Regions from separate parts of the Brevibacillus sp. NSP2.1 genome, predicted to be linked through region 4. Evidence: riboswitches for the same ligand, from Rfam matches in the RefSeq annotation. Region 4 holds a riboswitch; each other region holds the start of a gene.
What was found. Region 4 has a riboswitch for cobalamin ahead of cobO (cob(I)yrinic acid a,c-diamide adenosyltransferase). Riboswitches for the same ligand answer to the same signal wherever they lie in the genome.
Positions count from the first base shown of each region.

Region 1: linked by a shared signal. The riboswitch ahead of metE (5-methyltetrahydropteroyltriglutamate--homocysteine S-methyltransferase) and the one ahead of cobO (cob(I)yrinic acid a,c-diamide adenosyltransferase) in region 4 are both predicted to bind cobalamin.
Region 2: linked by a shared signal. The riboswitch ahead of M655_RS09750 (ABC transporter substrate-binding protein) and the one ahead of cobO (cob(I)yrinic acid a,c-diamide adenosyltransferase) in region 4 are both predicted to bind cobalamin.
Region 3: linked by a shared signal. The riboswitch ahead of nrdI (class Ib ribonucleoside-diphosphate reductase assembly flavoprotein NrdI) and the one ahead of cobO (cob(I)yrinic acid a,c-diamide adenosyltransferase) in region 4 are both predicted to bind cobalamin.

Region 1 covers NZ_CP048274.1:2,605,163-2,612,299, forward strand. Annotated here, with positions in the region: gene brnQ (branched-chain amino acid transport system II carrier protein) at 105-1,457, shown strand; cobalamin riboswitch at 1,606-1,805, shown strand; gene metE (5-methyltetrahydropteroyltriglutamate--homocysteine S-methyltransferase) at 1,950-4,235, shown strand; gene M655_RS13200 (acyl-CoA thioesterase) at 4,260-4,754, shown strand; gene M655_RS13205 (SgcJ/EcaC family oxidoreductase) at 4,899-5,363, opposite strand; gene M655_RS13210 (MurR/RpiR family transcriptional regulator) at 5,673-6,572, shown strand; gene M655_RS13215 (CapA family protein) at 6,612-7,137, shown strand, end outside.
Region 2 covers NZ_CP048274.1:1,946,061-1,953,197, reverse strand. Annotated here, with positions in the region: gene M655_RS09760 (ABC transporter ATP-binding protein) at 9-785, opposite strand; gene M655_RS09755 (FecCD family ABC transporter permease) at 793-1,830, opposite strand; gene M655_RS09750 (ABC transporter substrate-binding protein) at 1,833-2,810, opposite strand; cobalamin riboswitch at 2,961-3,109, opposite strand; gene M655_RS09745 (MBL fold metallo-hydrolase) at 3,245-4,192, opposite strand; gene M655_RS09740 (YbaK/EbsC family protein) at 4,270-4,401, opposite strand; gene M655_RS09735 (cupin domain-containing protein) at 4,379-4,648, opposite strand; gene M655_RS09730 (MerR family transcriptional regulator) at 4,877-5,635, opposite strand; gene M655_RS09725 (hypothetical protein) at 5,756-5,926, shown strand; gene M655_RS09720 (manganese-dependent inorganic pyrophosphatase) at 6,085-7,017, opposite strand.
Region 3 covers NZ_CP048274.1:2,596,614-2,603,750, reverse strand. Annotated here, with positions in the region: gene nrdE (class 1b ribonucleoside-diphosphate reductase subunit alpha) at 1-2,071, opposite strand, end outside; gene nrdI (class Ib ribonucleoside-diphosphate reductase assembly flavoprotein NrdI) at 2,058-2,417, opposite strand; cobalamin riboswitch at 2,571-2,768, opposite strand; gene M655_RS13170 (alpha/beta hydrolase) at 2,943-3,764, shown strand; gene M655_RS13165 (ACT domain-containing protein) at 3,890-4,402, opposite strand; gene M655_RS13160 (hypothetical protein) at 4,436-4,768, opposite strand; gene mnmA (tRNA 2-thiouridine(34) synthase MnmA) at 4,788-5,900, opposite strand; partial or broken gene tlp (small acid-soluble spore protein Tlp) at 6,040-6,261, opposite strand; gene M655_RS13145 (hypothetical protein) at 6,382-6,603, shown strand; gene M655_RS13140 (DUF952 domain-containing protein) at 6,608-6,958, opposite strand; gene M655_RS13135 (hypothetical protein) at 6,987-7,137, opposite strand, start outside.
Region 4 covers NZ_CP048274.1:4,460,495-4,467,631, reverse strand. Annotated here, with positions in the region: partial or broken gene M655_RS28375 (MFS transporter) at 1-333, opposite strand, end outside; gene M655_RS28370 (MFS transporter) at 348-632, opposite strand; gene M655_RS21620 (MarR family winged helix-turn-helix transcriptional regulator) at 649-1,068, opposite strand; cobalamin riboswitch at 1,264-1,483, shown strand; gene cobO (cob(I)yrinic acid a,c-diamide adenosyltransferase) at 1,767-2,306, shown strand; gene cobD (threonine-phosphate decarboxylase CobD) at 2,306-3,412, shown strand; gene cobU (bifunctional adenosylcobinamide kinase/adenosylcobinamide-phosphate guanylyltransferase) at 3,409-3,948, shown strand; gene cobS (adenosylcobinamide-GDP ribazoletransferase) at 3,945-4,685, shown strand; gene M655_RS21595 (histidine phosphatase family protein) at 4,682-5,305, shown strand; gene cbiB (adenosylcobinamide-phosphate synthase CbiB) at 5,302-6,261, shown strand; gene cobJ (precorrin-3B C(17)-methyltransferase) at 6,361-7,137, shown strand, end outside.

The sequences.
Region 1 (7,137 bases), 1.9 Mb from region 4:
AGTTTGGCTGGAGGCTGGACGAGCCGCTAGACTTCGTGAATTTTTTCACTAATCTGAGGGTTCCTTACAAGGCCCTTCGTTCTTACTCACAGGAGGTTTTTGTCATGCTTCAAAAAGTTTCATATTCGTTTATCGTCATCATCGGATTTATGCTGTTTGCGCTGTTTTTCGGAGCAGGCAACCTGATTTTTCCACCGATGCTGGGACAGATGGCGGGAACGAACGTCTGGGAAGCCAACGCCGGTTTTCTCGTGACAGGGGTTGGCTTGCCACTTTTGGCAATTACAGCGTTGGTGTATTCAGGTAAAGACGATTTGCGTTCGCTCGCAAGCCGTGTGCACCCGCTGTTCGGTCTTGTTTTCACGATTTTGCTCTATTTGGCGATCGGGCCGTTTTTTGCGATTCCGCGCTCCGGGAATGTTTCGTTTGAGATCGGGATCAAGCCGTTCTTGTCCGAGCAGGCCGGGCCTTTTCCGTTGATTGTGTTTACCGTCTTGTTCTTCACGCTCGCTTGCCTGTTGTCGCTCAATCCTGGAAAAATTATCAATGTAGTCGGAAAAGTCTTGACACCGATGAAGCTGACGTTTATCGGCATCATCGTCCTGACGGCGATTGTGTATCCGATCGGCGAGCTGCAAGCGCCAGTGGGCGATTACCAGTCCAAGGCGTTTTTCAAAGGATTCCAGGACGGCTATTTGACGCTGGACGCGCTCGGGGCGTTTGTATTCGGCATCATCATCGTCAATGCGATCAAGGAAAAAGGGGTTACGTCGAAAAAGCAAATTTTGCTGACGTGCGCCAAAGCAACGCTGATTGCGGGTGCGCTCCTGGCGTTTTTCTACTCGGTGCTTGCCTACATGGGCGCTTCCAGCGTGGAAAAGCTCGGCCATTTGGAAAACGGGGCGCAAATTTTGGCCAAAGTGTCGAATTATTACTTCGGTTCTTACGGCGGCCTGCTGCTCGGCCTGATGATTACTGCGGCGTGCCTGACGACCAGCGTCGGATTGATTACGGCGTGCTCGTCGTATTTCCACGCGATGTTTCCGCGCATTTCATATAAAAAGTTTGCCGTCATTTTGGCTGTGTTCAGCACGCTCGTCGCCAATATCGGGTTGACTGCGCTCATCAAGGTGTCTGTTCCGATTTTGACGACGATGTACCCAATCGCCATCTCGCTGATCTTTTTGACGTTTTTGCATCAAGGGTTTGGCGGTCGGCCAGAGGTGTATCAAGGCAGCTTGTTCGGTACGTTTCTCGTCAGCCTGTTTGACGGGCTGAATGCTGCCGGGGTCGAGCTTGCGGCGATCAACGACGTCTTTTCCCGCTACTTGCCGATGTACACGATCGGCCTGGGCTGGCTGCTGCCTGCATTGATCGGGGGCGTTGGCGGCTACCTCGTTTATTTGATGCGCAAACCATCGCTGCGCGCGCGTGAGCTTCGCCTGACCAAGCAATAGGACAGGCATTATGAGGAAGCAGCCTGAACGTTGACATCAGTTTGCAAAGTGGAAATAGTTTAGCATGACAAAAACTGGTTTACGTGTTACTGTATGAAGAAAGGTGTGTCCCGCCCATTTTTGGGGCACATGCACTCATACCGACAATTTCATATGAGTGGAAACAGGTTCCTTGGCGATGAATATCGGCGCAAGGATGAAAAGGGAAGTCGGTGAGAATCCGACACGGTCCCGCCACTGTATGAGGGGAGTTTGCACAACTTTTGGCCACTGGTCGAGCTGACTGGGAAGGCGTTGTGCAGATCATGATCCTCAAGTCAGGAGACCTGCCTGTTTCGACAACACTGCTTAACCTACGGGAGATAGGGAGGTGTTAGGATGCTGTGATCTCAGTGTTTATTTGGCATTTCTAACGTTCTTTCTGATCGTTGGAGATGCCTTTTTTATTGGGCGAAATCGAAAAAATGATCGCAAAGGATGGAGAGGAAGCAAATGAAAAGCAGCAACTTGGGATATCCGCGGATCGGCAAAGATCGCGAGTGGAAAAAGGCACTGGAAGCTTTTTGGGCGGGGAAACTCGACGAGACGACATTCCTTGCGCAAATGGAGCAAATTCGCAAGCAGCACCTGGTCAAACAACAAAAAAAGGGGATCGACTGGATTCCGGTCAACGACTTTACGTTCTACGACCACATGCTCGACATGGCGGTTATGTTCGGCCTGATTCCGAAGCGGTTCGCGTATGCGGGCGGTCCGGTGCCGCTGGCTACGTATTTTGCGATGGCGCGCGGCAGCAAAGACGCGGTCGCCAGCGAAATGACCAAGTGGTTCAACACGAACTACCACTATATCGTCCCCGAGTTCGGCGAGCGCGCGCCTGTCTTGACGGAAAACAGGCCGCTGCAAGCGTACCTGGAGGCGAGAGATCAGCTAGGGATCGCCGGCAAGCCTGTCATCGTCGGGCCGTACACGTTTGTCAAGCTGTCCAAAGGGTATGCCAAAGACGAATTTGAACGCGTCGTCGATCAGATCGTGCCGCTGTACGTGGACGTCCTTCGCGAGCTGGAACTGCACGGCGTCGAGTGGGTGCAGATCGACGAGCCTGCGTTTGTCCTCGATCTTACCGGGCAAGACAAAGCGCTCATTCGTCGCGTGTACGAGCAGTTCAGCCAGGCGCTGCCGCACCTGAAGCTGATGGTGCAGACGTACTTTGAAGCGGTGCACTGGTACGAGGAGCTGATTGAACTGCCTGTCCACGGCTTGGGTCTTGATTTTGTTCACGGGAAAACAGCGAACCTGGCGAACCTGACGACGCACGGTTTCCCGCAAGACAAAGTGCTCGGCGCCGGGGTCATCGACGGACGCAACATTTGGCGCTCGGCCCTGGAGGAAAAGTGGGAGTTGGTCAAAACGTTGTGCACCGTAGTAGCCCCAGAGCGGGTATGGGTTCAGCCGTCGAGCAGCCTGCTGCACGTTCCGGTTACCGTCGAAGACGAAACCGATTTGCCGGAAGAAGTGCGCGTCGCATTGGCGTTTGCCGATGAGAAATTGGCTGAAGTGCGCTTATTAGTCCAAGGTTTCCAATATGGAAAGTATGTTATCTCGAAGGAAATCGCCCAGAACGAGAAAGACTTGCAGCGCTTGGCCCAATCTCCGGCACGGAACCGCCAGGAAGTGCAGGAGGCGAGAAAAGCGCTGGCGTCGACAGCGGCGAAGCGGGCAGTGCCGTTCCACGAGCGTCGCGAGATTCAGCAGGCGACGTGGAAGCTTCCGCTGCTGCCAACGACGACGATCGGCAGCTTCCCGCAGACGACAGAAGTTCGCCAGGCCAGACAGCAGTTCAAAAAAGGAAACTGGACCGTCGAACAGTACGATGCGTTCATTCAGGAGCAAATCCGCGAGTGGATCGCCATTCAGGAACAGATCGGCCTGGATGTGCTGGTGCACGGCGAGTTCGAGCGGACAGACATGGTGGAATATTTCGGCGAGAAGCTCGACGGCTTCGTTTTCACGAAAAACGGCTGGGTGCAGTCGTACGGCTCCCGTTGCGTCAAACCGCCGGTCATTTACGGCGACGTGCAGTTCGTCTCCCCGATGACGGTCAAGGAGAGCGTATATGCCAAGTCGTTGACGGATAAACCAGTGAAAGGGATGCTGACAGGTCCTGCCACGATTTTGAACTGGTCGTTCGTGCGCGACGACGTCTCCCGTCAGGAAGTGTGCGAGCAGATCGCGCTGGCGCTGCGCAAAGAGGTGGAGGCGCTGGAAGCGGCGGGCATTCGCATGATTCAGGTGGATGAGCCGGCATTGCGGGAAGGCTTGCCGCTCAAGCAGGCAGACAGAGCCGCTTATCTGGACTGGGCGGTCAAGTCGTTCCGGGTCGCTACCTCGACAGTCGAGCCTGGCACGCAAATTCATACGCACATGTGCTATTGCGAATTCCACGATTTCATCGACGCCATCAGCGAGCTGGATGCCGATGTGATCTCGATCGAAACTTCCCGCAGCCACGGCGAGCTCGTCTCGGTGTTCGAGACGTGCACGTACGACAAAGGGATCGGCCTCGGTGTCTACGACATCCACAGCCCGCGCGTTCCGGCTGTGGCCGAGATCGAGGAAATGGTGTCCCGCGGCGTGCAAGTCCTGCCGCCAGGGCAATTCTGGATCAACCCGGATTGCGGGCTGAAGACGCGGGGCAGAGAGGAAACAATCGCGTCTCTGAAAAACATGGTAGCGGCGACACACGCAGTACGAAACCGCCTGGCACAAAAAGCATAAGCATGAGCGAGAGGAGCAGCACAGATGGCAACAGAAGCCCAGATCGCAACAGAAGCACGGCCTGTCGGGCAGTCGAGAACTTTTTTGACAGACCTCGTCTTCCCGCCGGATACGAACCATCACAATACGATCTTCGGCGGCAAAGTAATGGCGTACGTCGACAAGATCGCCTGCATCGCGGCGATGCGCCATTGCCGCAAGCCGGTAGTCACCGCGTCCAGCGATTCGTTCGATTTCCTCGCGCCGATCAAGACAGGGGAAGCGATCAACCTGGAAGCGTACGTCACCTGGACGCACAACACGTCGATGGAAGTGTTCGTGAAGGTGGAGTCGGAAAATCTGTTGACAGGCGAAAAACGCATGACCGCGAGAGCGTACTTGACGATGATCGCCCTCGACGAGCAAGGCAAGCCGACGCTGGTGCCCGCCGTCATCCCGGAAACCGAGGAGGAGCGCCTCCAGCACGAAAAGGCGAAGCATCGCTACGCGCTGAGGAAGCAGCGGAAGGCGGAGTTGTAGTCACCGTTGCAAGAAACAGCATACAGCAACAAAAGCAATGCCAAAAGCCCTCACCGACAGGTTGAGGGCTTTTGCTGTGAGCGGCACGCAGGCACTAAGGGATCAAGGGCAAACACACAATGCGGCACGGGGAAAGCCGCAACGTCAAAACAACTGTTGCCGCACCAACGGCCGCAGCTCCTCTGTAAACTGCTCGACCAGCTCGGGCCGTCCGTGAAACTGTGCAGGCGTATTTTGAAACAGTACGGCTTCCCACTGCTCGCCCTGCTTTTTCGCTACGAGCGTCTGGTGCGCATGGAGCGCTGGATCAAGCTCGTCTTTTCCGGGAGGGATCATGCCGACCATGGCGCGAACCATCCCCACTTCCTCGCTGAGCAGGCATGCGGACTTGATTTTGTACACAAAGGGGGGAGTCAGATGGTGGGAAAAAACGTCGTGCAGGTGCGTAAAAATGGCGGCTCGTCCGATCAGATGGCTGCCGTCAAAGCCGATAAGCTCGCCGTCTGCCGCGAACGGAGCGGACATGCCGGATGCACTGTGTTCGTTCCAGCCGCGAATGACTTGCCGGTAGAGGGTGCGAATCGCATCTTCGTGTGTGGCTGTGCCCATCCTGGCGTACCTCCTTGGGTGGCTGTTTGAACCATAGTGTATCATACGAACCCGAAACGATGTCAAAGGTTTGACAGCACGGACCGAACGCCACTTTTCCGGATCGCGCCGCGAGTGTGCATGGTCTGTGGCTGCGTGCGCTTCGCCGCGACTGTGTGCCCATCCGGCTGGAGTCCGGGCGTACAGCGATGACAGGCAGCAAACTGAAGGATGAACTACATTTTCCAAGGTGTATTGAAGTGAATTAATACAAAAGATATACTATTCTAAAAACTTACACCAAACGAAACGCAAAGGAGTCTTTTCGGTATGGATCAGGATCAGCACCAGCACGTAAAAGAACGCATTCGCAAGCAATACGGCCATTTGACCGCCAGCCAAAAGATCATTTCCAAAATCGCCCTCGAAAAGCCGAGCCTGCTAGCTATCCATACGGCCAAAAAAATCGCGGAGCTGACGAATACGAGTGAGGCGACCGTCATTCGTTTTTGCTACGCGCTGGGCTATTCCGGCTACACAGAGTTGCAGGAGGAGATCAAAAAGTCGCTGTTGATCGGCGACCAGAGAAAGGGGCCGATCCAGAAATACCGCGACACCGAAGCTGCGCTCACCCGAGACAATTACGCGCACCAGGTCATCGAAACCGACATCGCCTACCTCCAGCAAAGCTTGCAGCAGATCGACTACGGCTTGCTGCATCAGGCTGTGCAAAGCATTATGGCGGCGCACCGGATCGTCGTCGTAGGGTTTCGCTGGTGCCACATCCCGGCCAAGTGGCTGTTTTCCGCCTTGAACGCGATCAAGGGCAACACCCACCTGTACACGGGCGCGGTCGACAACGCCGACTACTTTTTGACCGAACGCGAGCAGGAGTGGCTCGTCATTGCGCTTTCTTTTCCGCGCCATCCGAGCGAGACGGTCGCCATGGTGCATTCCGCCAAGGCATTGGGGGCAAAAGTGCTCGCGATTACCGAGGGCGAGCTGTCGCCGATCAGCCAGGCTGCCGATCTGCTGCTGAAAATCACGACGCCGCAGCCTGTTGCGACCAGCGGCATGCCTACGCTGTTTTCGGTGCTGAATGTCCTCGTCAAAGGGGTGATGGTCCACGATGCTGCGCGTGTGCAACAACGGCTGCAGCACTACGATGAGATCAGCTCGAAGCTCTACTCCTTCGTCGGAGAAGAGGAAGAAGACTTTTCGATCTATTAAAATCCAACGCTTATCAAAAAAGTAAGGGAGGATGCAGCCATGTCTTTGCCCGTTTGGTTCGCCGCTACAGGCGACAGCTTTCTCACACGCGACTTGCCTTATCGCGATCACGCTTTTCAGGAAGTAGCCCGTTTGCTGCATCGTGCCGATGTGCGCATCGCCAATCTGGAGTCGACCGTGCACGACAACGAAGGCTATCCGAGCGCGCAAAGCGGCGGCACCTGGGCGATGTCGCCGCCAGCTTCGTTGCAGGTATTGAAGGACTATGGCTTTAACATGATCGGCTGGGCGAACAATCACACGCTCGACTATTTGTACGGCGGGCTGGAAGCGACGGAGCGCCACCTGAATGAATACGGCTTCGTCCATGCCGGCGCTGGCAAAAATCTCGCGGAGGCGTCCGCTCCCCGCTATCTCGAATGCGAGTCGGCGAGAGTGGCCTTGATCGCGGCGACATCGACGTTCCATCCGTGGTGGGCGGCGGGCGAACAGCGTCCAGACAGCATCGGCCGCCCCGGAATCAATCCGCTGCGCTACGTCATGACGCATTATTTGCAGCCGGAAA
Region 2 (7,137 bases), 2.5 Mb from region 4:
TTCCCCCATTACGACCCGGATTGCAGCATGATTTGCGGCAAACGGTGGACAGGATGCTCCATGACGATCGGCCGCGTCCCGTACACCGCCTCGATCCGGTCGCTTTGCAGCATGTCTGTTGGCGTGCCTACGCCGATCTGCTCGCCTTTGTGCAGCATCAGGATGCGATCGCAATAGAGCGAAGCGAGATTCAGGTCGTGGAGCACCGCGACCACGGTCACCTGCGTCGTCTTTTGCCACTTGCGCACAATGTCCATCAGTTGAATCTGGTAGCCGATATCGAGATAAGTCGTCGGTTCGTCCAGAAGCAGCACCTGCGGCTTTTGCACGAGCGCCTTGCCCAAGGCGACGCGCTGCTTTTCCCCTCCGCTCAGTTGATCCAGCGTGCGATCGGCAAGCGGTGTCAGGCCCAAAAGCTGCATGATCTCGTCGATGAGCGGCCCGACGTCTGTCTGTTCCTCGCCCAGCCAGTTTTGGTACGGGTAGCGCCCCATTTCCAGCACCTCGCGAACGCGAAAGCCGACCGGAGGCAGCCCCTCCTGTTCGAGTACGGCGAGAACCCGCGCCAGCTCCTTGCGCGTATAGCGGCCAACCGGTTTGCCCGCGAGCGTGATTTCTCCCGCATCAGCGGCAATCACACCGGAGAGCATTTTCAAAAGCGTTGATTTTCCGCTCCCATTCGGGCCGATGATGCCAAAAAACTCGCCCTGCTGGACTGTAAACCCGATCTCGCGCAGGACGGACACATCCTGGTAAGACTTTTGCAGCCCGCGCACTTCGATCATGACGCGACTACCTCCTTCCGATCCGTTTGTTTTGCTTCAGCAAATAGGCGAAAAACGGCGCTCCCAAAAACGCAGTCACGACCCCGAGCGGGATTTCTGTCGGCACGAGCAGCATTCGCGCCAGCGTATCCGCCCACAGCACGTACACACCGCCGCAGATGGTCGCCATCGGCAGCAAAATGCGGTAGTCAGGCCCGACCATCATCCGCACCAGATGCGGCACGACCAGCCCGACAAACCCGATGACGCCCGCAATCGAAACCGCCGCTGCAGTCAGGAGCGTAGAGACGAGCAAAATGATGAGCTTCGTCTTGTCGACGTTGACTCCGAGATGCGCCGCCTGCCGCTCCCCGAGCGCAAACAGGTTCAACGAGCGGGCATAGCCAAGCAGCACGAGCACGCCGATCAGCAAATACGGGACCAGGACGTACGTGAAGGCCCAGCCGCGAAACGACAGGCTTCCCATCAGCCAGAAAACGATCTCGTTCACCGTCTGATCCGACAGCGACACCATGAAGGACACGAGCGAGCCGAGAAACGCCTGAATGACGACGCCGGACAAAATCAGCGTCTCCGTCTGCAGCTTGCCTTGCGTCTTGGCGAGGGCAAGCACAATCCACAAGCTGACAAGCCCCGTCAAAAAGGCGACGACAGGCGTGCTCCACTCTCCAAGAACAGCGAACTGCAAGCCGAACAGGATCAGAAAAGCCGCCCCGACGGCCGAACCGGACGCTACGCCCATCGTGAACGGGTCCGCAAGCGGGTTGCGCAGCACGCCTTGAAAGCCCGCGCCCGCAAGCGACAGGCAAGCTCCGATCAAAATGGCCAGTACGACGCGCGGAAAACGCACCTTCATCACGATCTGCTCGGACGACTCCGGCCATGTCGCCGGAATCCACTCCGACATGCCGGGAAGCTGGTGCAAGAGGATGAGCCATACTTGCGAAAGAGGGAGCGACGCCGCCCCCATCGAAATGCTGACCACCACGGATACGAGCAGCACAAGGCTGCTCGCTCCTCCCCATATAAGCCATTGCTTTTTCATTTTTATTTCACCAGGTCAGGATAAATCGCTTTAGCTACCTCGATCAAACCTTGTGTAATGCGCGGGCCTGGGCGCGCCAGCAGGTTTTGGTCCATTCCGAACACTTGCTTCTCGCGGATCGCCTTCATCGTATCCCAGCCGTTGCGGTTTGCGATGATCTCTTCCAGCTTCGTGCCCGTCTTGTCATCCGTAATGCCTTTGGCGTACAAAATGACGTCGGGATCGCTTTTCAAAATCTTTTCCTCGCTGATCGGGTTCCAGCCCTCTGTGTCGGCCGCAATGTTCGTCCCGCCTGCCAGCGTCACCAGCTCGTCGAGGAACTCCCCTTTGCCCACGGTCCAGCCTGGCGCAAACTCCAGGTACACTTTTTTCTTGTCTTCCGGCTTCACCGCTTTGACGGCTTCCTGTACGCGGGCGATATCCTGCTTCATCGCGGCGACGACTTTTTCCGCCTGCTCCTGTCGGTTGGTGATAACCCCCATCGTCAAAATGTTGTTCAGGATGTCATCCACTTTTTTCGGATGCGTGACGTACACTGGCATGCCGAGCGATTTCAGCTTGTCGGCAACCGGCTTTTCCATCGAAATTCCGCCGATGACCAGATCGGGCGACTGGGCGAGAATCGCTTCTTCGCTCGGCTTGACGACTCCGCCCACTTTTGGCTTCGTGCTCGCTTCTGCCGGATAGTCGTCGAAGTCGGAGACACCGACAATCCGCTCGTTCAAGCCGAGCGCGAACAAGATTTCCGTCTCTGCCGGGGAAGTCGAGACGATTCGTTGCGGCTCTTTTGCCACGGTCACTTCTTTTCCGGTCGCGTCTGTGACGGTAAGCGGGTAGACGGTCTGCTTGGCAGCCGCGTCCTGTGGTGCTGTCTGCGGTGCTTCTGCCTGCGGAGCAGGTGCCGTCTGGGTGTTGCCGCCGCAGCCGACGAGACTTGCAGCAAGCACCAGCGGGATGAGCAGTTTCCATGCGCGTTTCATATGTATGACTTCCTTTCTGTGCGACTGGTTGATTCTTAGCAAACAAAAACCCTTCGCATCCAACCGGAACCAAAGGGGCGACATGTCAGGCTCATCCATGCTCACGCAAAAAAACGTCCTGAACGGGCCGAACCTTTCCGCGAAGGCGCAGGCACATCAGGCAAACAGGCAGGTCTCCTGGCTTGGCAGCTATTGCGACAGCCGCTTTACAGTGGCGGGACCGCGCCGGACTTGCACCGGCTTCCCTTTTCACCTCGTCCTTTGGCAAGGACCAAGGCACCTGTTTGCGCGTATTCAATTGCAATGGCCTACAACTGCTAAGACTCATCCATCATGATAGCATTCCTTTGCCAAAAAAAGAATGCTTTTTCGCTGCTGCCACGGCTACGTAAGCCCATGCTGCCCGTCTCGTACCCGCTGTCTGGCGTCTCCCGCTATTTCCTGCGCTTTTGCAAATAGTCGACAATTCCCATCGCACATACTTGCAAATCGAGCCGCAGCACGTCCAGCACCTCATGCCCGTCGCCGATCCCGAACGATTGCAGATGCGCCAGTACACGCCCGAACAGCCGCTCCGCCAGTTCGCCATCGCCGAGTCCGGCGGCTACGACCGCCTCCCCTTCCGCGACAAAGACAGGAAGCCACTCGCGCACCTGCCGATAGACGTCGGCAACATCGTCAGTCATGCCGAAATGCCCGAAATAGATTCGCGCAAGCCCGCGCTGTTCAAAGCGTTCCACGGAGCGCAGCATCGCCTGCGGGTCAAACTGGTTCGGCGAGGTGGACGGCAGGACGAAGTGAATCCCGTCCCGTTGAAGCTGCGGATAGAAGACACCCGCTGTATCTCCCGTGAACATGCCGCGGCTGACCGGGTCGTAAATGCTGAAATGATGGTTGGCATGTCCCGGCGTGTCCCAAAATTCCAGGACACAGTTGGCGCCAATTTGCAGCGTCTCCTGGTCGGCGCGCACGATGATCCGCTCTTCGGGAACGGCGACAATCGGATCGAACAGGCGGTCAAAATCGTCGTGATACACCGCTCTGGCGCCCGCGATCAACCGACTCGGGTCCACCAGATGGCGCGCTCCTTTTGGATGCACCACGATTTTTGCCTGCGGGCACTCGCGCAAAAAAAGTCCCGCTCCCCCCGCGTGATCGAGGTGAATGTGCGTCACGATGATGTACTTCACTTGCTCCGGGGAAAATCCGAGCCTGCGCAGCCCTTCCCGTATGTACGGGACAGAAGGACTCGGCCCTGTCTCGACCAGGGTCAGCTCGTCCTCGGCGATGACGTACGTTCCCGTCCGCTGCGCCCAGCCCATATCAAACCCGTCGATCAGATGGATGCGATGCCCCAGGAAAATCGGTTCTGTAGCTTTCATGTATACCCTCCTCGTTGTTTTAGGAATATTTCCACTTTATCATCTATTCTACAACGAGGCGATAGACCCCTTTGCCGCTAGCGGCACGAAGCGATACAGGCGACCTGTCCGTTCGTCATTTGCACCAGTTGCTCGGGAGTCAGTCGAAACACCGCTTTCGGATGCCCTGCCGCCGCCCAAATGACTTCATAGCGGCTGTTCGCCGTCATTGCTGTACGCGTGGGGGACGTTGCCCGTGAAGCGAATCGCGTCCCCTTCGCCGAGGCGAAACGTCTCTTCCTTGATTTTCAAGGCAAACCGTCCGGCGCTGACGCTTATATACTCGTAAACACCGTCATTGTGCGGCATGGAGAGATAGCTCGCGCCCGGGTCCAGCTCGAACAGATTATATAACGCAACAAACAGAAAAGAAAAGCGGTTGGGCGGCTCCCTGCTGCTCGCCCGCTGTCTGTTCACGGTAACACGCGTTCAGCGCGAAAAAACTCGACCTCGATGGACGGATGGCTCACTCCCTTGGGCCAAAAGTTTTCATCAGCGAAAAAATTCCGGTTCCAGCCAAGGGGCGTGAGCCAGGCCAGCTTGGGCATGAAACAGGCATGAAAAAACACCGCCCCAACCGGATCGAAGCTTTCCGATCTGATTCAGGGCGGTGCGCGGTTTGTTTTTCTCGACGCTATCGGCTGTCTACGCTTGCGTATAAATCACGACCGCATCGCGGAGAAACGCCGCCAGTCCCGGCTGGGTTTTATCGTAGTAGGCGGTGAAGCGCGGGTCGTCCACATACATTTGCGCCACCCCGGCGTGCGCTTCCTTGCTGTAACTGTCCCAGTAAAACGTCAGCCACTGGCGATGCAGGTCAGCCGCTTTCTGCGCAAGCTCGCTGCCCGGATCTCCCGTGGCAAACGCCTCTTCCAGCGTCTTGTGCAACTCTGCGTTCAACTGCTCAAGCCGGTTGTACTCTTCCTCGGTCATTTCCTTGAGTTTCCGGTTGGAACGGTCCACCTGCTCGTCGCCGTATTTGGCGCGAATTTCTTGCCCGTACTGCTTCTCGTTGTCATCAATCAGTTGCTGCTTGAAGCCTTCGAATTTTTGTTTGTCCGTCATCGTTTTCGTCCCCTCTCTTTGCGCTAAGGTTAGATCGACATTGGCGATCAGCCGATCGAGCTGCGCCCGTTTGTCCAGCAGCTTCGCGCGGTGCTCCCGCAGTGCCTGGACGGCGTCGAAGGTCGGCGAGCTGACAATTTCCTTGATCTCCTCCAAGCTCACACCCAACTCGCGGTAGAACAAGATTTGCTGCAAGCGATCCACTTCTGCCTGCCCGTAAATACGATACCCGGATGAATTGATTCTCGCCGGCTTGAGAAGGCCAATCTCATCGTAGTATCGGAGCGTCCGGGTACTGACGCCCGCCAGGAGACCCAGCTTTTGCACCGTATATTCCATCTTCCATCCCTCCTGACAAATTCATCGTACACATTTACGCACCGTCAAAGTCAACCGTAGTTCTGTCAGGAAAAATATGTTAACCTATTGGTAAGCCACTGGAAAAAGGGGGACTTTCGAATGCTCTATACCCTCGTTGTTATTTTGGCTGTTCTCGGCGCCGCCTACTTTTTGACAGGCTCGATCAGCCTGCGGGCAAGAGACAAACACGCAATCCGGCATTACGACGATGACGCCTATGCGCAGCAGACGATGAACCATCTGAGTCATCACAACCACAATCCGTTTTGAGCGCCATGAGAAAACCAAAGGCTGTGCCGATGACTTGGCGCAGCCTTGGTTGCCCTTATCCTGGATGAGAATCTGATCCGTTTTTATTTGATAGGAAAAAAGGCTGCCCACATTTTCGCGGGCAGCCTTTGTGTTTTTTGGTATTTCGGTAGCGTATTTTAGAGAGCCTGGAATGTATCTGTCAATACAGGCACGATCTGCTTCTTGCGGGAAACGACTCCTTTGAGAACGGCTTTGTTGTCAACCAGCGTGACGTTGTACGCCTTTTCTACCGCTTGTGTAGCCGTACCGAGCGCCAGCGCCACAGAGTCGTTGTTCAGGATGTCGGTTACGACGAACACGAACAGGTCCAGACCTTTGTCCGCGATGATGGCGGAAATAGCCGCTTCCAGTTCGCCTTGGCGAGCCAGCACGTCATTGACGTCTACTGCGTTGACTTGGGCGATTTCCACTTTCGCGTTGCCCATTTGAAATTCTTTGGCATCGAGGGAGAGCAGTTGGGCGATGGTTTTGTCGCTCAAATCTGCGCCTGCCTTGAGCATTTCCAGTCCGTACGCTTGCAGGTCCACACCTGCGATTTCCGCCAGTTCATGGGCAGCGGCTACGTCTTGCTCTGTGCAGGTCGGGGATTTCAGCAGCAGCGTGTCGGAAATGATCGCGGACAGCATCAGACCCGCGATGTCTTTTGGAATCTCCACGCCGTTTTCTTTGTACATTTTTTTCAAGATGGTCGCGGTGCAGCCGACAGGCTCCGCGCGGAAGTACAGCGGATTGCTTGTCTCGAAGTTCGCGATGCGATGATGGTCAATTACCTCGACTACTTGCACCTGCTCGATGTCGTTTGCGCTCTGTTGACGCTCGTTGTGGTCCACGAGGATTACTTCGTTGACTTCGTTCGCCACGGTTTCCACGAGGCGAGGCTCTTTTACCTGGAAGTAGTTCAAGACGAACGCCGTCTCGCTGCTGATGACACCGAGGCGAACTGGCTCTACGTTTGCGCCGAGCTTCGTTTTCAGATCAGCGTAGACGAGCGCCGAGCAAATGGAATCCGTATCTGGATTTTTATGACCGAAGATTAGCTTTTTTTCCATCATCCATACTCCTTAGTCGTATATTGGCGTCAAAATTATACCACAATCTAGCGGGTAATCCCAAGTAACATTATAGGTTCTACGCTGATGAATGGGAATACGGAATTGCCAGAAAATGAA
Region 3 (7,137 bases), 1.9 Mb from region 4:
TAATGCACTCTTCTACCGTCAAATGCTTGGTGCGCGTGTAGTAGAGCGACTTCAAGCCTTTTTTCGCGGCGTAAATATAGTAGCGCGCCAGCTCTCTGGTCGAGATGTTGCTGTTGACGTGCAGCACGGTGGAAATGCCTTGGTCCACATGCTCCTGGATTTCGGCGACCAGATCGATCACTTTGAACTGGTCGATCACATAGGCAGATTTGTAGTAAAAATAGTTTTCCTGCGACAAATACGGCATCGGGTAGTAGGTCGTCGAGTTCGCGTACGTTCTCGTTTCGATGTGCTCGACAACCGGCATCACGCTCGACGTCGCATTCTGAATGTAGGAAATGCTCTGCGTCGGCGCAATCGCCAGACGGTACGCGTGATACAGTCCGTTCTTCTGCACCTTTTGCTTGAGCGCGGCCCAATCCTCCGGCGTCGGAATGTGCATGCCTGCGAACAGTTGCTTGCCTTTTTCCGTGCGCGGACGGTAGTCGTTTGCGAGGTATTTGTCAAAATACGTGCCTTTGGCGTACTCCGACTGCTCGAAGCCCATGAAGGTTTCCCCTTTGGCCATGGCGATCTCCATACTCATTTCCAGCGAGTAGAAGTTCATCATCATGAAGAACGTGCGGGCGAAGTCTTTTGCTTCCTCGCTCTCGTAGGCGATCTTGTTTTTCGCCAGGTAGCCGTTCAGGTTCATCGCACCCAGCCCGACGGAATGCAGCTCGCGGTTGGCCTTCTGCACGCCTGGCGCATTTTCCACGCGGGTCACATCGCTCACGGCGGTGATCGCCTCGATGCCCTCGCGCACGGATTCGCGCACTTTTTTGTGCTCCATCACGTTGACGATGTTCAAGGAAGCGAGATTGCAGCTAATGTCGCGGCGAATGATGTCCGGCTCGCCGTAGTTGGTAATCGTGGACGTCTCCTGGAGCTGGAAAATTTCCGTGCACAGGTTGGACATTTTCACGGAGCCGATGTCCTTCAGCGCGTGATTTTTGTTCGCGTTCGTCTTGTTCATGATGTACGGGTAGCCCGACTCCATCTGGATCATCGCGATCTTGGTGAGCATTTCGCGGGCGCTCATGACTACCTTTTTCTTGACGCGCTCGTTTGCCACCAGCTCGTCGTACATCTCGTCGAGATCCAGATCATCCAGATGGGCGCCGTACTCCTTGTAGACGGAGTAAGGAGCGAACACTGTCAACGGCTTGTTTTCCTCTGCCAGCTTGTAAAACACATTCGGCACGATCAGGCCGATCGACAGCGTCTTGATCCGCGACTTTTCATCGGCATTGATCTTTTTGCAATCGAGAAACTCGTTGATATCCCAGCCGAAGATGTTGTAGTAGGCTGCCCCGGAGCCTTTGCGCTGCCCCATCTGATCGGCGTAGGAAAACGCGTCCTCCAGCAGCTTGAGTACAGGCATGACGCCCTTGGCTGCGCCCTCGACGCCTTTGATCGGCTCTCCGCGCCCGCGCAGCTTGGACAGGTTGACGGCCACGCCGCCGCCGATTTTCGAAAGCTGCATGCAAGTGCCGAGAACGTAGTTGATCGAGTTCAAGGAGTCGTCCATTTCCAGCAGGAAGCAGGAGACCATTTCGCCGCGGCGGCTTTTCCCCGCATTGAGGAACGTCGGCGTCGCCGGCTGGAGTCGCTGGTCCATCATCGACACGGTCAGCCGCTTCGCCAGTTCGAAGTCTCCGCGCCCGAGCGAGAGCGCCACAATCGCCACCCGATCCGGGTACTGCTCCAGATACATCGATTTGTCGTCTGTTTTCAGGGCGTAGTCTTTGTAAAACTTGGAGATAGCCATGTACGAAGCGAATTGAAAACCAGCGTCATGCGCCAGGCGGAACACTTCATCGACCTGTTCAACCGTGTAGCTTTCATACACATTTTCATAAAAGTCATTTTCGATCAAATAGTCCATGCGCTCTTTCACGCTGTTGAAGGTCATCGTCTTCGCCTGTACTTCTTCCATGAAGACCGCGACTGCCTCTCTGTCCTTTTCCAGTTGGTAAAATCCGTCGCTTCCTCGCTGCATCAGTTGGTTGTTCAATTCAATGTGTCGCAATTGCTGCCACCCCACTCGTAAATTGTTCCACGTCACGGCCGGTACCGGACAGTTCGAATTTGGAAATGACCGGAACGCCATATTGGCTGGCGATCGTGTCTGCGCTTTTGGCAAAGCTGGCTCCCCAGTTGCGGTTGCCGCTGGCTGACACGCCGCGCAAATAGACATGATTCCGCTTCAGAAAACGGTCCACCTTCTCCGGCACCTGGCCAAAGCCTGTCGTGTACGTGACCAGAATGAACGGCTCGTCGATCACCATCTCCGGATCAATCTCCACGTGCGGCAGATCGAGCTTGCTGACGAATCGTCTCACGTTTCCTGTTTTCGAATCAAAAGCGATTAACATGTCCCTCATCCTTTACTGCTGTTCTATACTTTTTTAGCCAAAGTAAAAGCGCATCCGACGCCAAAATGTCGAATGCGCATGATGATCCCCATCGTATCCATCCGCCGAAAAACGAATGGAGCGCTCGAACACTTCCCTATCTCCCGTAGGTTACACAGTGCTGACGGTCAGGCAGGTCTCCTGGCTCGGGGTCATCGCTCCATTCGTGCCTTCCCGATTGGCTGAATCAGTGGCGCAAAAACCAAATGGAACTCTCTCATCACAGTGGCGGGACCGCGTCGGAATTTCACCGACTTCCCTATTAAGTCTACCAAATATAGCGTGGCAAACACCTGTCCGCATCAATATGTAGTTGGTAAAACTTACTTTACCTCAATATATCGTAGGAGTCAAGCTCGGCATGCTCTATTTTGGCGACTGATAATCTCTCTCATTTCTCTATTGCCAATCTCTGGTTTGCGTCCATATAATAGGTTTCATGCACAAAAAAGGTAACGCCACCGGCCGATTGGAGAGTGACCCCTGATGGAAAGCACGGTTTATGAAGCAGTAGCCATTCCGCGTTCGCAAACGAGAAAAATGACATACAACGACCGCACGTTCCACATCTTCGTCAGCATCCCCGACGTGGCTTTGCCGCCGTCCGGCTTCCCGGTCATTTACTTGCTGGATGCCAACTCGGTGTTTGGCACCATGACCGAAGCGATTCGCCTGCAATGCCGGGTTCCGGAAAGAACGGGCGTCGATCCGGCCATCGTCGTCGGCATCGGCTACCCGACAGAAGCGCCGTTCCACCCATCGCGCTACTACGACTTCACCCATGTCGTTCCCGCATCCGAGCTGCCCGCTCATCCGCGCGGCGGCGAATGGCCGGAAATGGGCGGGGCAGAAGGCTTCCTCAGCTTCATCGAAGACACGGTGAAGCCCGCGATCGAAAAGGACTTGCCCGTCGACCGCACGCGGCAAACGATTTTCGGACATTCGCTCGGCGGCTTGCTCGTGCTGCATGCCTTGCTGACCCGGCCACACGCGTACCAATGCTACATCGCCGGCAGCCCGTCGATCCACTGGAACGAAAGCGTCCTGCTGGAAGAGGAGCGCCGCCTGCCGTCCCTGCTCACAGACGACTTGCGGGTCAGAGCGCTGCTCGCCATCGGGGAGCTGGAAAACGACGGCCGCTTCCACGTCAACGTCAAGGCGCAGGCGATGGCTGAACGGTTGTCCGCCATGGGCAACGGGCAGATCGAAGCGTCGTTCCGCCAATTTCCGGACGAAAACCACACGTCTGTCCTGCACGTCCTCATCAGTCACGCCATTCGCTTTGCTTCCAAGCCAACTGCCCGCTAGTCAGGGCAGTTTTTTCTTTGCCTCGCTCCATGCACACAAGCAAGCAAACAAGGCAGTCGGCACACGCAAAAAACCGCCCATACGAAAACGATGAGCGGCCATGCATGCACTACTGCTCTTTTCGCCTATTGCAGAGACAACACCTTGTTGATCTGCGGCAGCTCCTCGATGGCAGCTACGACAGTTGGCGTAATCTCTTCGTCGGTGACGCAAATCAACAGGGCGTTTTTCCCCTTTTGCTCACGCGACACATTCATCTTGGAAATATTGATCTCGTGGTCAGCCAGCTTGCGGGACACGTCGTAAATGACGCCCGGATAGTCGGTATGGTGCACCAACAGACCGTGAGCGCCCGGAGGGATCCGACAGGCGCAGTAGTTGATCTCGCTGATGTACACTTCGCGCCAGTCCTGGGCAAACGTGTATTTGTTCGCTCCCACGCGCAAATTCGCCAGATGGTTGGCGTACTCGCCGGAGCTGTTTTGAACCGAAACGCCGCTGCCAAGTCCATCCACCAGAAGCGAAGCGATCTCTTCTTTATTTTCATGGGCCAAAATGCTCAGGGACGCCCCTGTGAGCTGCGGCTCCAGTCTGCGAATCAATTGGGCCAATTCACGAAGTCCAGCATATTGGGTCATGTAATCCCCTCACTCTCCCAGTCAGGTTAATCCTTAATGCGGAAGAATCCACTCTTCCGGTTCCTTGATAATCGAGGAATGGTTATCGGAGCGATACCAGGCTGTCAGGCTTTGCCCATCTTTCGTGTACACGATGCGATAGATGGTGTTGCCCTTTCCGCTTTTCGGGAAGGGACTCTCCTCGGGAGGAACCACTGTCACACCACCCGCTTCAATCACGCCACCCTTTTCCTTGATGACGCTCTCGATCACGGTCATGTGCTCGTTGCTCGTGGCCGACATCCCCACGTAAGCGAGTATTCCCAGCAAAAGCGCTCCCGCCAAAAACGAAACAATAATCACTTTTGACTTTTTCGTAGCATCCACCAAGCGCTTCCCCCGTTATTCAATTCTCTTTGTCGATCAAACGCACCTTGTCAATCGTACCTCCGCCCAGGCACACTTCCCCATCGTAAAAGACGACGGCTTGGCCAGGAGTAACCGCTTTTTGCGGCTCGGCGAAAACGACTTCTACGGTGTTGCCCTCGCGGATGTGCACCGTCACTTGCTGGTCCGGCTGGCGATAGCGGAATTTCGCGGTGCACGCAAACGATTCGGTCGGCTTGTTCGCGCTCACCCAGCTTACGTCTGTCGCCAGCAAGCTACTCGAATACAGGCGGGGATGGTTGGAGCCTTCGCCGACGATCAGGACGTTGCGCTCCAGGTCTTTGTCCACCACAAACCACGGCTGGCCGGTCTTGCCGTGCCCGCCGCCAATCCCCAGGCCTTGGCGCTGGCCGAGCGTGTAGTACATCAGGCCGTCATGCTGCCCGATCACGTCTCCGTCTACCGTTTCGATATTGCCGGGCTTGGCTGGCAAGTAGTTTTGCAAAAACTCGCGGAAGTTGCGTTCGCCAATGAAGCAAATCCCTGTGCTGTCCTTCTTTTTCGCGGTGTAAAGCCCGGCTTCTTCGGCAATTTTGCGCACCTCGGGCTTCGGCAAATGCCCGATCGGGAACATCGTTTTTGACAACTGCTCCTGGCCGAGCACATTGAGGAAGTACGTCTGGTCTTTGTTGTTGTCCGCGCCGCGGATCAGCTTGTACTCTCCGTCGATGAACTTCACCTGCGCGTAATGGCCGGTGGCGATGTAATCGGCTCCCAGGTCCATGACCTTGGCGAGCAGCTCGCCGAACTTGATTTCACGGTTGCACATCACATCAGGATTCGGTGTGCGCCCGCGTTTATATTCATCCAAAAAATACTGGAACACCTTGTCCATGTATTCTTTTTCAAAATTCACGGTGTAGTATGGAATGCCAATTTGTTCACAGACGCGCCGGACATCCTGGAAGTCTTCTTCCGCCGTGCAGTGGCCGAATTCATCGGTATCATCCCAGTTTTTCATGAAGATGCCGATGACGTCATATCCCTGTTGCTTGAGCAGGTAAGCCGTCACGGAGGAGTCGACCCCGCCGGACATGCCGACAACGACGCGTGTATCTTCTGGTCGTTTCATAGTCTTTCTCCTCTTGATTTAATTTGTCCATCTACAGATTACCATGTTTCGTCCAACAATTCATGTTTTGTTGCACTTTTGTCGGCCTAATGTGAAAAACGCCTGCCGCAATGGACAGCGACAGGCGTTGATGAGCACGTTATTCACTTTGGGAAACTTCGTCTTTAATCTCGGAGCGGAACCCTTCGATGCTCTCTGCACGGCGCTGGTTTTTCGCCTCGATGTTCGCTCATTCCTCTTCGGAAATCTCGCCCGCGTGTGCCGCCAGGTAATCTTCCGACTCGCGAATGCTCTCTTCCGTGTTTTGCAGCATTTCTTGCAGCTTGGCTGCGTTGTCAGAACGATCGTCCGGTTTTGCCATGAAAAACACTCCTCACTTTGCCAGTATGATTCACTACCTGTACCATTGTGCTTCGTTCGCGGAACAATTATGTATGATAGGATAGAGAGAACGGACTTTGCGAAAAAGAAGGTTTTTCACATGGCTTCTCTGGATTTTCTGGAACGAAAGCTGCTGCGGATCATAGCGGAGACAGACCCTGTCCGGCTCAAACGCCAATGGGTGAGCAAGCGCGCCGAGTCTTCCGGCGAAAGCGAGCAGCGCAAACGAATCGCCCTCTTGCTGCGCAGGCTCGACAAGTTGCCGCCAGCCAAGCGTCGCGAGGTGCTGGATTTGCTCGCGCAGTTCAACTGGAACGGATAGGGCATTAGCGGATGGACGGACCGATGTGCCAGTGCCCGTCTGTTTTCAGCATGCGCCTCACGTCTACTATCGCCTCGCGATGGAGCGGGCCGTAAATGTGCGGATACAAAAGCCCGTCCTTGGCCTGCTCGTACTTCACGGGCGAAGGCGATTTTGTCTCGTCCACGATGAGCACGTACAACTCCTCATCGAACGCGCCGTACACCCGGTCTGCTACCTTGCCGAGCAGCTCCTCGCCTTTTGTGGCGTGAATGAACCCTTCCTGCTCGTAGTCGCGAGGCAGGTAATGGTCTTTGTCCGCCCATTTCTCCCAATAAGCTTTTGGGCACATACAATAAATGATCGATGGCTGCATGTTGTGTTCTCTCCCTTGTCGCACCGCTTTATTTTTTCCCCATCGCCTTGTTGAGATGGCGCATGGCTTTATCGAAAAACATCTGGTCGAAGGCGCCCTGATCGAACTTCCATTCAATGAAGTTTTTCAACGAATGCAAATCTACCCACGCATCCTTCGCTTGCGGGTTGCGGTCAGGC
Region 4 (7,137 bases):
TTGTTGTCTTTCATCTGCGATCTGTGGCGAACCTCCTATCGGTTGCAAACCCTTTTCGGCAGGATGATTCTTCAGAAGAAACATCATGACGGGAAATACCACGATCAGTAAAAAGAGACCCAATACCGCAACAGCCATTTTCCAGTCAAACCACTGTATGAAAAACAGTGAGGCTGGCACAACTACCATTTGGCCTACGCTAAAGCCAGCCTCTATTACTCCGAATGCGAGTCCACGCCTTTTATTGAACCAATTTGTGACCATAATGGTTGCGGCTACATTGGAGGCACCTCCAACACCAATGGAAGCGAAGACACCATAGAGAATAAACAATTGCCAGAGGGAAGTTACCCATTGCGTGAAAAAATGCTCAGACCAACCAGAAGTGTGCTGCCTAAGAGAATGGACCTGGCACCAAAGCGGTCAATCAACCTGCCTGCTATTGGTTGGGATATGCCATAAATGACAAAACTCAATGTGGAGATGAGAGAAATGGTACCTCGATCCGCGGCAAAGCCATTCTCCCAAGGTTCAATAAATGCTCCGAAAGAAAGTCTTGCTCCTTGCACAGCCAACAATGCGAAAAAGGTGACAAATAAAATGATCCACGCGTAATGCACTTTGCTCTTCACAGTCTCAACGCACTCCTTATGAGTTTAATCCCAATCTGGTCAGCATGTTTTTGAATAATTTCGCTTCTTCTTCACTGAATATGGACATCGCTTCTTGATTCACTTCGTCACTGATCTGATTCAGAGGTTGTTCCAATTCCTTGCCTCGCGGAGTCAGAAAAATCAAGTTCGTCCGGCGATCATTGGGATCGGAACGACGCTCGATGAGCCCCATATTTTGCAGTCGATCGAGCACCCCCGTGATGGTTGCTCCATCCAAGCGAAGCCGACTACCCAATTCCACACCTTTTTGGCCATCTTTTTCCCATAGCGCATGTAATAGAACAAACTGCACGGGAGTAATCCCGTACGGCGATAATTTGGCCTTTTCCATTTGCCAGATTTTTTGATACGCCTTCCCGAGAAGAAACCCATAGCAATCCTCAATCCGATCCATATGTACCTCCAAATATTTTATTGGAAATCGATGTAAGAATAAGATAACACGCACACAAAAGATTTGTGTACAAATAATTAGTTCACAAAACAAAGATCAATGCCCAGTATGTTCCTATCCGCAGCTTTTGCTTGAATCCCCGGTAGCATTTGCTATTATTAAAGCAAGTGCTTGTCATAGAAAAGAACGACATTTGAATATGGTAGAAAAACAGGTCCTTGTTTTTCGCAAGCGATAGTTTGCGAATGCGAGGTTAAAAGGGAAGTTTGGTGAAAAGCCAACGCGGTCCCGCCACTGTAAAAGAGGAGCTCTTCTTCTTGGCAACGGCGCCATCCACTGCACGCCAGCGTGCGGGAAGGAGGAAGAAGAGCGAAGATCCTTGAGCCAGGAGACCTGCCTGTTTTGATGTCCACTGATTTCCTTCGGGTCAAAGGATGAGGTGAGGATTGTTGCAGTCGGCTATCCGCGCTTTGTTTTCCTTGGAGGTTTGGGGAAACAAGGCGTTTTTTTGTACGCGGAAAGCGAAACAGGAAGCAAATCGGCAAACTCTTCACTTTTTCAGTCAGGTAAATAACGAGGCTATGGAAAACATTTGAAATAGGCAACGGAGCCTAAACTGCATTTTTGGAGCGCTGTGCCTCCGAAAATTATTAGGGATGGGCAACGGGGCCTACAGTTTATTTTGGGGGTGAGCGTACTTGAGCAACAAGCGGGGCCTGTTTTTGGTCTACACCGGAGACGGCAAAGGAAAGACAACAGCCGCGGTGGGGCTGGCTGTGCGCGCGACTGGACGAGGCAAAAAGGTCATCATGATCCAGTTCATCAAGTCGCCGGAGCGCACGTACGGAGAGAAAATCATCTTCGACAAGCTGGGCATCGAAATCGTGCAAAAAGGCGTAGGCTTCACCTGGACGAAGACGCCGGAGGAGCATCGCGCGGCGCTGCAGGAAGCGTGGGCGTTCGCCCGGGAAAAGCTCGCTTCGGGCGAGTACGACGTCGTCATTCTCGACGAGCTGAACAATGCGCTGGCGATCGACCGTTTTCCGATTGTGGACGTGCTGCCGCTCGCGGACGTTTTGGAAGCGATTCAAAACAGGCCGAGCCATGTGCATCTGGTCGTGACGGGGCGGAGCGCCAAGCAGGAAATCATCGACATGGCCGATCTCGTGACAGAGATGAAGCCGATCAAGCATTACTACGATGAAGGAATACCAGCGGTGCTGGGGGTAGAGTTTTGATGAACGTATTGGAAGCGTACGGCCACGGCGGAGATTTGCTGACGGCAGCGGACCGCTTTGGGATGGAGCCGGGCCAATTCCTTGATTTCAGTGCCAATATTAACCCGCTGGGCATGCCGGACAGCGTGCGCGAGATGCTTTTGGCCTCGCTGTCTGCCGTGCTGCGTTACCCGGACCCTGGGCATCGCCAGTTTCGCCGGGCGTTGGCGCAGCGGTTGCAGTTGCCAAAGGAATGGCTTTTGCCTGCGAACGGAGCGGCAGAAGCGATGGCGCTCGCGATTCTCGGGCTGCAGCCGCAAACAGTCGGCGTGATTTATCCTTGCTTTTCGGAATATGCAGAGCTTTCCGAGCAGTTTGGCGCAACCGTCATCGGCTGCTACGGAAAAGAAGAGAACGGCTACAAGGCCGACAGCGCCGAGCTGTACCGTCTGTTCGAACAGGCTGATCTGGTGTTTGTCGGCTCGCCGAACAATCCGACTGGCATCTTGTATGAGCCACAGGAGCTGTTGCAGATGGCGGACTGGACGGCCCAGACCGATACGTGGCTGGTCGTGGACGAGGCGTTTCTCGATTTTGTGGAAGAAAGCCGCCAGTTTACGCTGGCAAGTCGGCTGGAGCGCTTTCCCCGCGTCATTTTGCTGCGGTCGATGACGAAAATGTACGCGATCCCCGGCTTGCGTCTCGGATACGCGATCGCCCAGCCTGACGCGATTGCGAAAATGCGCGCGAAGCAGGTGAGCTGGAGCGTGAATGCGCTTGCGCTTTTGGCGGGGGAGCTGTGCTTGCAAGAGCATGAGTACGAGCGGCGGACACGCAGCCTGGTCGCCAGGGAGCGCGCTGGCCTGGTCGCGTTTATTCGCGGGGAGCTGGGCTGGAAGGTCTGGCCGGGGGAGGCGAACTTTTTGCTGCTTCGCTCGCCGGAGGGCTTGCCAGCCGCACAACTGCAAGAGCGGCTCGGCAAAAAAGGCGTGCTGATTCGCAGTTGCGCCATGTATCCCGGATTGACGGCGCATGACGTGCGCATCGCCGTTCGCGGGCCAGAAGACAATGCGCGCTTGATCGCGGCCTTGCGCGAGGTACACAGCGAAGGGAGCGGGGAGCGATGAGTCTTGTGCTGGTGACAGGCGGCGTGCGCTCGGGAAAAAGCCGCTTTGCGGAAGAACTGGCGCAACAGGCCGGAGAGCGCGTCCTGTACGTGGCGACGGGTCAGGCGTGGGACGAGGAAATGCGGCAGCGGATCGAGCGGCACAAGGAGCGGCGGCCGAAGCAGTGGGGCAGCGTGGAGGTCGGCGAGCGGCTGTGCGACTACGAGCCTGCTAGCACACCTTACGACGTCGTGCTGATCGATTGCCTGTCGACGTGGGTGAGCAATCGGCTGATGAGCGTCGAGGAAGCAGAGTGGCGAAGCGAGGCGCACACAGAGGCGCTGCTTGCGGAGGCAGAGGCGTGGCTTGGGCTTGTCCAGCGCTCCCCGCAAAAAGTGATTGCGGTCACGAGCGAGGTCGGGCTGGGCGGTGTCGCCATGAATCGGCTCGGCCGCTGGTTCGCAGACGCGCTGGGCGACGTCAACCAGCGGGCTGCGCGTCAGGCAGAGACGGTCTACGCGGTCATGGCCGGAATCCCGTGGAGGATCAAAGGATGAATGCATTTTGGCACGCGATTGCGTTTTTCACCCGGATTCCGGTTCCGTGGCTGCGCCCGTCCGACGAGGCGTGGAAAAAAAGCGTCAACTGGTATCCGGCAGTCGGGCTGGTCATAGGTATTTTGCTATGGGGAGTCCACCAGACGGGGCTTGTGCTCTTTAGCCCGTGGCTGTCCGCCGTGCTGACGCTCGCTGTCTGGGTGTACATCACAGGCGGACTGCATCTGGACGGCTGGATGGATTTGGCGGACGGACTGGGAAGCAGCCGGCCAAAAGAGCAAGTGCTCGCGATCATGAAAGATAGCCGCGTGGGCGCGATGGGGGTTTTAGCCGCGATCTTGCTACTTTTACTCAAGGCAGGGGCCGTCGCGGAGCTTGCGCATCCTGGCTGGGGTGTGCGCCTCGTATTCGTTCCTGCCATAGCGCGGACACATGTGCTGCTGTCGATTCGGCTGTGGCCGTATTTATCGCAGGAAAAAGGGATCGGCAAAGGCATCAGTGCAGGGCTGTCGCCTGTCGCCATCGCCGCCGGATACATCGTTCTCGCCGCGGCTGGCTGGTTCGCCGGAGGTTTGCAGGTCGTCGCGGCAATGGTCGTCTCGCTTTTGTTCGTGCTGTTGTTTTCCCGCTCGGTCGCCCGCAAGCTCGGCGGCCTGAACGGAGACTGCTACGGAGCAGCTATCGAGAGCGGCGAGGCGGTCATGCTGCTCGTACTGGTCGGGAGCTGGTGGACATGAAGTTGATCTGGATACGGCACGGGGAGACAGACAGCAATCGGGAGCGCAAATATCTCGGGCATAGCGACATTCCTTTGAACGAAAAGGGGGAGCAGCAGGCGCGCGAGCTGGCGCGGCAATTGTCGCAGCAACTAAAACGGCCTGTCGCGCTGTACGCAAGCGATTTGCTCCGCTGCACGCAAACGGCCCGGCCGCTGGCAGACGAGTGGGGGCTGCCGATCATTTCCGTCCCGGCTTTGCGCGAGCTGTCGTTTGGCGACTGGGAGCTTTTGACCTACGAGGAGCTGATGCGCTCGGATGCCGAGCGGGCTGTCCGCTGGTACGACGACCCGTATCGCTGCAGTCCGCCGAATGGCGAGAGCTTGCAGGAACTGGGGCACCGGGTGGACGGCTGGCTGCGCAAGCTTTTGGAGCAGCGGCAAGCGGCTGCGGACGAGACTACGGTTTGCGTCGCGCACGGGGGAGTGATTCGCTGGTTTCAGGCGGTTTGGCTGGAAAACGACCCTAAGCGATATTGGCACGTAGATGGCGTAGGGCACGGAGAGGCCCTGCTGGCGCAATGGGACGGGCGACGCTGGCGAAGACTACGGCTGGAAGGCTTAAAGAGAGGGACAACATGACAGAAGTATGGATATTGTGCGCGGCATACGTGATTGACCGGGTGGTCGGCGACCCGCGCAGCCTGCCGCATCCGGTGGTCATGATCGGCTGGTGGATTACGCGGCTGGAACGGGTCATTCGCGCGGCAGTCAAGCAGGAATCGCAACTGAAGCTGGCTGGCGTCCTGTTCCCGCTGTTGATCGTCACAGGCAGCTACGCGGTCGTCTGGCTGCTGTTATGGGGAGCGGCGTTCATTCATCCGCTGCTCTCGTGGGTGTTGAGCGCGTGGCTCATCTCCACGACGATTGCCACAAAAGGACTCGCGGACGCGGGACTGGAGATCGCCCGCCACCTGCTCGCCGGGGACATGGCAGCGGCGAGGCGCTCTCTGTCGATGGTGGTCGGCCGCGATACGGATCAACTGGACGAACCGGAGATTTGCCGGGGGGCCGTGGAGACGGTGGCGGAAAACATCGTCGATGCGATCGTTTCCCCGCTGATCTATGCCGCGATTGGCGGCGCGCCGCTAGCGATGGCGTACCGGGCAGCCAACACGCTGGACTCGATGGTCGGCTACAAAAACGAAATGTACAAAAATCTCGGCTGGGCGTCCGCCCGCTTCGACGACGCGATGAACTACATACCCGCCCGGCTGACGGCATTGCTGTTGGTAATCGCAAGCGGGCTGCAGCGGCTGGATTGGCGACAGTGCTGGGCGATGATTCGCCGGGACGCGCATCTGCACCCGAGCCCGAACAGCGGGCTGCCGGAAGCGGGAGTGGCTGGCGCGCTGGGCGTGCAACTTGGCGGGCTCAACTACTACCAGGGAGTGCCTTCCAACCGGGCGCGGCTCGGGGATGCGCATCGGCCGTTGGCTGCGGCGGATATTATGGCGACGATTCGGCTGATGTATCTCACCTCCTTGCTGTGCCTGCTCGTGTGCCTGGCGATTGCGGCTGCCATTGCTTTTATATAGGGCGGCACTTGAAACGAAGCGTAAGACAACGGAAGAAATGAGAACGAACGAGATAACGGCTGCCTGCGACACGCAGGCAATGGAAAGGGGAGGGGCCGTATGAGCGGCAAGTTGTTTGTGATCGGGTTTGGCCCAGGAAGTTTTGAGCATATCACCAAGCGGGCGCGGGAGGCACTGCAAGAGTCGGACGTCATTATCGGCTATTCGACTTACGTGGATTTGATCCGCGGACTTTTGACCAACCAGGAGATCGTCAGCACCGGGATGACGGAGGAAGTGACGCGTGCGCGCGAGGCGGTGCGTCAGGCGGAGGAAGAAGGCAAAAAAGTAGCGGTCATCTCCAGCGGCGACTCCGGGGTCTACGGGATGGCGGGACTGGTCTACGAGGTGCTGGTGGAAAAAGGCTGGACAGAAGCGACAGGCGTTCCGATCGAAATCGTGCCGGGCATCTCGGCGATCAACTCCTGTGGCGCGATCCTCGGTGCTCCGATTATGCACGACGCCTGCACGATCAGCTTAAGCGACCACTTGACGCCGTGGGAGCTGATTGCCAAACGGATTGACGCAGCCGGGATGGCCGACTTTGTCATTGCGCTGTACAACCCGCGCAGCGGCAGGCGGACGCGGCAGATCGTCGAGGCGCAGCGCATCCTGCTGCAATACCGCTCGCCAGATACCCCTGTCGGTATTGTGAAGAGTGCCTACCGCGAGCGCGAGACGGTTGTCGTGACGACGCTTGCGCAAATGCTCGAGCACGACATCGGCATGCTGACGACGGTCATTATCGGGAACTCTTCGACGTTTGTCTACGATGGCAAAATGATTACGCCGCGCGGCTATCAGCGCAAGTACACTCTGTCTGCGGATGAGCAGCCG